DNA from 2 places in the Rhizobium sp. SYY.PMSO genome. Region 1 is predicted to be linked to the other one. Evidence: riboswitches for the same ligand, from Rfam matches in the RefSeq annotation. Region 1 holds a riboswitch; the other holds the start of a gene.
What was found. A riboswitch is a leader RNA that binds a small molecule or an ion and turns the genes downstream of it on or off. The one in region 1 is predicted to bind fluoride.

Region 2: linked by a shared signal. The riboswitch ahead of ACJJVH_RS31415 (DUF190 domain-containing protein) and the one ahead of ACJJVH_RS32075 (MutS-related protein) in region 1 are both predicted to bind fluoride.

The regions. Positions count from the first base shown of each region.
Region 1 covers NZ_CP177351.1:1,167,741-1,170,930, reverse strand. Annotated here, with positions in the region: gene ACJJVH_RS32075 (MutS-related protein) at 1-1,593, opposite strand, end outside; fluoride riboswitch at 1,737-1,797, opposite strand; gene ACJJVH_RS32070 (universal stress protein) at 1,905-2,768, opposite strand; fluoride riboswitch at 2,870-2,932, opposite strand.
Region 2 covers NZ_CP177351.1:1,027,394-1,030,583, reverse strand. Annotated here, with positions in the region: gene crcB (fluoride efflux transporter CrcB) at 1-159, shown strand, start outside; gene ACJJVH_RS31415 (DUF190 domain-containing protein) at 211-2,049, opposite strand; fluoride riboswitch at 2,138-2,213, opposite strand; gene ACJJVH_RS31410 (cold-shock protein) at 2,557-2,760, opposite strand; gene ACJJVH_RS31405 (FadR/GntR family transcriptional regulator) at 3,083-3,190, opposite strand, start outside.

The DNA.
Region 1 (3,190 bases):
GCGCCCTTTCAATTGCTCGTAGGTCACACCCCGCTTTTGAGCGAGCGAGAGCGCATAGGCGAGACCATCGGCGGCCTTTCTGACGATCTTGAAGGTGCGGTGTGCCGGATCCTTTTCGTCGACGGTGCTCACCATGCTGACCGTCTGTTCGCCGAGCCTGGACAGGCGATCGATAAAGGTCACGCAAACCCCAACGGCATCGGTCGATAGGATCATCTTCAGAATATTCGTGCTGAGGAATATTTGGTCATCAAGGCTGGTTGAATTGAAGATTTCATTGAGGATGACCACGCTTTCACCTGTCATTGCCTCGCAAGTTTGATGAAGCCGCACCAGCTCGTCCTCGAGCTTGCCGCGAAGATTGGATATGTCCTCCTCCCGCTCGAAATGGGTGAAGATCCGATCCGGCAAGAACAGCCGCGCGCGACGTCCCGGGACCGGGCAACCAAGGCTCGCCAGGAAATGCAACTGGCCGAACATTCGGGCAAACGTTGTTTTTCCTCCTTGGTTCGGACCGGACACCACGATCAGCCTCTCCGCACCATCGAGATTGAAATCGTTGCAGACGATCGTCCCCCGCTCTTGCAGCAGCTTCCGCGCCAGCGCGAGATCAAAGCTGTCGAGGGCTTCGGACGTCTTTGACGAGGTCGAAATATCAGGAAGGCAAAATGGCAGGCCGGCTCGTCTGAGAGGCTCGATATATGCCAGATAGGAGACGTAGAAACCGATCTCCCGATCAAACCGAGCGATAGTGGGATCTACGAACCCGGCGTGGTGCACGACATATTGCTCGAGGCGGTCGAATTCCCGTTGAAAGAGACGGCTCACAAATTCGAGAATGCCAGCCTCGATATGGTTCAGGCTGAAGTCATTCTTAACGGGATTCACTTCGGTCGGCTTGATGTCTGTCTCTCTGAAGCGTGCGAAGCGCTCCAGGATCGTTACGGTATAATCCGGTTCCCCGGCATACTGGCGCACAGTTACGGCGTCGCCACGGAACAACATCCCATAGCTGCAATTCGCCAGTGTCGTGCGCAGATCCCGAGTTTCGCGTGCTAGCTCCTTGAACAGGCCGGAGCTGGTATAGGTGCGAATGTAGCTTTGCAGATGCTTTAGCCCGATCGACGCTATCTCAACTTTCTGAAGGTGCCAGAGGAGGGAGAGGATGGCCTCGCAATAGGTCTGTGCTGCTCGTAAAATGACGGTGTTTCTGTGGGATTTCTGGGAGATCTGTTCAGCATACGCCAAGTCGGCTCGCACCGAACGCATGGCGTCGCAGAACGGCGGGAATGCGGCATAGGTCTCGGGCTGCTCGAGATCGGCAAAGACTGCCTGCCTATAACGGACGATTTCTTCGCTCCGATGAGCAGAGTAGAATATCGGCCGCAAGATTTCCTCGTCTCTGTTCTCCACTATGGAACCGACGATCTGATCGAGATTCAAATCGACGAAGCAGATTGGTTCGCTCGCCTCATCAACTCCCATATTTTCCAGATGAGAGGGAAAAAGAATGCTGCGGAAGGTCTCGGCTTCAAAGGGACCAGGCGCAACGGTGGCGGGCTCGCTGAACGTTGAGTATTCGCGGAGAGTCATTCGACAGCCCTCCATCCCGATGCAAGGAAATCGTGGTTTACGACACCGCAAGGCATCGATGGATCAGGCGTACAAGATCGGAAAACGTCGTGATTTGCGTTCATGAGTTCCTGCCCTGGCGCCGGATGTGGCGCCTTTAATCAAGTGTGGCAGGAGTCATCAGCTAGTAAGGCGTGAACGGGGGACTCCATCCCCATGGCTTAGAGGTAGGTCGTCGGCGAGGGCAGGTCAATGCCCCATCATCTCTCATAGACGCGTTTCGAAAGCAGATTGGATTGTGGGTCGGGATTTAGGGTCCGATTGAAGGTCATTCAGTGGCTCGTCAGGATCGGGACACCGATATGGTGGAGGAGGTCCTTGGTCGTGCTGCCCAGAAGCGTTTCGGCCAGCCTCGATCGGCCGAATGCTCCCATGACCAGGAGATCCACATTCAGCAGATCGATATGATCGAGGACAATTTGCGGCGTGCCGCCACCTTTCGCTGCTGCAATCTCAGGCCTCGCCCGAATGCCGTGTCTTGCGAGATGATCGGAGACGGCGGCGATCATGTGTTGGGTATGCGTTCGATTTCGGCCTTCGTCCACATAGAGCAAAGTCACTTCAGCCGCATCACGAATGAAAGGTATGGCATCGTGAAGGGTTCTAGCGCACGCGGCGCTATCGTTCCAGGCAATCAATACATGATAACCGATCGTTCGATCGGATCCCCGGCGCTCCGCGAAGCGCCGCGGAACCACCAGCAGCGGTCTGCCGGCCTTGACGATGACATCGTCGACTGGCGGCATGGATGTGTGCTGAAGAGTTGCCGGCAGACCGACAACAACCAGATCTGTGCAGTGCAGCCGCTCCAGCAAAGCCTGGGGACCTGCCTCCTTAAACCAGGCTCCGTTCTCGTTGGCATAACGGAGAAGCTGCGCCATCGTCGAGGTTTCCAGCTCCCCGGTCAGGTCCGAATGCCGGGCGATACCGCAAATGTCGACGGCGCCATAATCGCTATCACCGAGGTCATCGCTCCAGCTAAGGTGCTCGAATGTCTCAGCTCGCCCCTGCTCGAAAACAGTGGTTCTTGCACCGTGATGAAAGGAAAGTCGCAAGGCGATACTGGCTTGCACCGCATCGGCAAGCGGGTCCTCGCCATCGATGATAACAGCAATATCCTTTAACTCACCCGGCATTGCCTAATCCTTCCGCTCATGTGGGTCTCCTCGGGAAAGACGGAGGCTCGATGTCAGGATTGTGCAAAAAAACGATCCCGCCATGAATGAGCTTACGCCTTTCAATAGCAGGAGCCATCAGCCAGCAGGGCGGTTATCTGGAGAGCTCCATCTCCATTCTGTTTTGATAGCCCCAGACACGGGCGTCGTCAAATCCAAAGAGGATGTTCTCGGAAGCGATCAATTTAAGTGAGGTCACGGCAATATTCCCATGCCGGTGCGTTGGTACGCGCTATGGCTGCCATCCTCTCGGAGATCGCCGCCAGGTCAGTTAATGTAGAAAAGCCTCGCATATCCTGTATTCAACAGCAATGGAGTTTGCTTCAACTGCTCTACCGGCAGAAGATCATGCATGGCGTCATCACCCGCCGCGGTGGAATGGC
Region 2 (3,190 bases), 140 kb from region 1:
CTTCTCAAGGCCGGAGCGGTGGGCAGGGCGGTTCTGAATATCGCCATCTCCGTCGCGCTCTGCCTCGCATCGGTGACGGCAGGCTATCTCGCGGCCGAACGCCTGAACGGCGGTGTGGACGAGGTGGCGCAGAATGCAATCGAGGAGGAAGCCTCATGACCTCCGTTGAGGCGGAAGCGTGCCGAAACACGCTTCGCCATGTTCCGGTGATCAACCGGCATCCGCGATCGTTTCGTCGTCCTCGCTCTGCGGGATGATCGTCTTTTCGACGAGGTGCAGATTGCTGATGGACCAGTGCTCCAGATGCTTGAAGATGATGACCTTGTCATGCAGCATCCCGCCATGTCTCCGGACGAAATTCTCCAGTTCATGGCGATGACCGATGATTTCGACGCACATCGTCAGCTCCGGATTGCGAATCTCGCTGCCGAAATCCTCCACTTTGCCGTGATTGCTGTAGCCATAATGGGTGTGGTGCGCCACGGCGTTCATCAGCCCGGCGTTCTTCGCTTCGAGGACCAGCTCGCGATAGAGGGGGCGGGAGCTCCAGAGGCTGCGAGCTCCTTTGCTCGGCATCTTTTCGCGGGGCTTCAAATAGATTCTTATCATGCCGACGTCGCTATGGGTCAGCGCATGTGAAAACTGCATTTCCTGATCCTTGATCGATGGAGTTTTGGTTCGAGCGGCCGAGGCTTGCCGCCCGAGGCGGTCAAGCAGGCTTGTCACGGGGGCGGGCCGGCCAATTTCCCGAACCTCCCGGAGCGAGACGTCGGGCGGAATGAGCCCGGCATCGTTTTTGGGAACGCCGATGCGCTGCGACAGGTAGATGCCGGAGTGTCCGCTGAAGACGTATGCGATGAAGCAGGCGGTCGCGATGTAGACCGTGTTGCCTGCACCGAAGAGCTCAAGCCCCATAATGGTGCAGGCAAGCGGGGTATTGGAGGCCGCGGCGAATACCGCCACGAAGCCCAGGCCGGCGAACAGATCGACGGGGGCGCCGATCAGCTGCGCGATGGCGTGGCCGAGAGCCGCGCCGATGAAGAAGAGGGGCGTGACCTCTCCGCCCTTGAAGCCGGCGCTCAGCGTTATGACGGTGAAAACCAGCTTGAGCAGCCAGCTCCAGTAATCGGCCCGCGACGGATCGAAAAAGCCGAGAATTGTCGGATCCGCCGGATTTGGCGACCAGACGCCGAGGCCGAGATAGGAACGCGTTCCAAGGGCGTAGACGAGGCCGATGACCAAAAGGCCGCCGACGACCGGGCGGAAGGGGGCGAACGGAAACAGCCGCTTCCAAAGCGTTTGAAGCCCGTGCGACGTTTCTGCGAATATCTGGCCGATCAGGCCGAATGCGATCCCGGCAACGGCAACCTCGGCGAATAGTTTGATATCGAGTTCGAAAGGGGCGCCCGACCCGAATGCAATGGGATATGCGACATGATGGATGCCCCAGAGATGGCAGACCCAGTCTCCCGTGACGGCCGCAATCAGGCAGGGTATCAGGGCTTCGTACTGGATGCGCCCGACGGTGAGCACTTCGAGGGCGAATACGGCTCCGGCGATCGGCGTGCCGAAGACTGCTCCAAATCCCGCTGCGATGCCTGCCATGAGCATCAGGCGGATTTCCGAGGAATCCAGCCGAAAAGCCTTGCCGACCGCGCTTGCCAGGCTGCCGCCGAGTTGCACCGCCGTCCCCTCGCGTCCGGCCGAGCCGCCGAACAGGTGGGTGAGAACCGTCGAAACGAGGATCAGCGGAGCCATGCGCAGCGGCACGCCTGCGCCCGGTTCATGGATTTGGTCGACGATGAGGTTGTTGCCTCCCTCGGCCGAACGTCCGATCCAGTGATAGACCAGTGCTATGAAGAAGCCGGCGACCGGCAGTGCGAAGAGCAGGAAAGGGTATTCGAAACGAGTTTCGGTGGCTCGATCGAGCGCCCAGAGGAAGAGAGCGCAGAGGGAACCGACGGCTGCAGCCATGGGGATTACCGCGGCAGCCCATTTCAACAAGGTGCCGATCTGCGAAAAACGGCCAGTCAAATAAGCAAACGACATGTCTGTCTCCGAACGCAGTCGGAGAGTTCGCCGTCATCGCTTTTGGGGGCGAATGACAGGCACAGGACTCCCACTGCGAGAAAATCACAGTTGAGTAGGAGTCATCAGCCTGTCAGGGCGGTTTGGTTGCGAAGAACCCGGCAGAATCCATTGCCGGAAACGCACTTACCGCATTGCAGCAGAACTTGTCAACGGCGGCATCGACAAATCTCCCTGCCTATCCGCAACCGATAATCTGAACCGCTTGCCGAACAGGGCGGCAGTCTCGCCGGCAGGGCGGCGGAGCACGATCCCGACATGTCATCGGAGGGGGATGGCCCCCTCGCGACAATCGTACTCGACTTACGGGTCGCAGACGGTTTGTTTGATCGCGGCAACCTATGCGGTTGCCGCGCCTTGCGCTCCTGCACTCCACGCCTGCCGGTCTTGGCCTCGGTGCAAGGTCATTTTCCTGCGCCGGATCGTGGAAGGCATTCAGATGGCGGCGCGGCAGCCGACGCTAGGTCATCAGAGCGGCCTGACGTTTTCCGCCTTGGACTTGCCGGTCTTGCGATCCTGGCCCAGATCGTAGGAAACGGACTGGCCCTCTCTCAGCACGTCGCCGTATTGCAGAGCGGAGACATGGACGAATACGTCAGCTCCGCCGGTTTCCGGCGTAATGAAGCCAAAGCCCTTGTCGGTGTTGAAAAACTTAACTTTGCCTGTCGGCATGAGAATCCTCTTGTTTTGTCGCGTGATCGCGGCGCTAACCTAGCGGTCAGCCTTTGCCAGATCAAGCCGCTATGCTGCTGCACTCGATTGTACGTACTTCGGGATCTACAATATGAAAAGCCCGCTCGGCACACGCCTTTCTATCCTTTGGCACACGCCTTTCTATCCTTTGGCCCGCGCATGTTCAATCCATGCTCTCATGGCGGCCATTGCCGCTCCGGCGCGCGGTGCCTGCCTCCATTGCCTCGCGAAAATGTTCTATCCGCCTAAAATCGCGCCCCGGATCATCCGTTGCTGGTGAAGCCGGGCCGGTCCGGATGCGTCAGGCAGCGGCAAACGCTTCAAGGACGTGACGCCGTCCATCGTTGATGACGAACTCCATCGCCTTGTGCGCCGCCGCGCCGTCGCCCGCGGCGATGGCATCGACGAT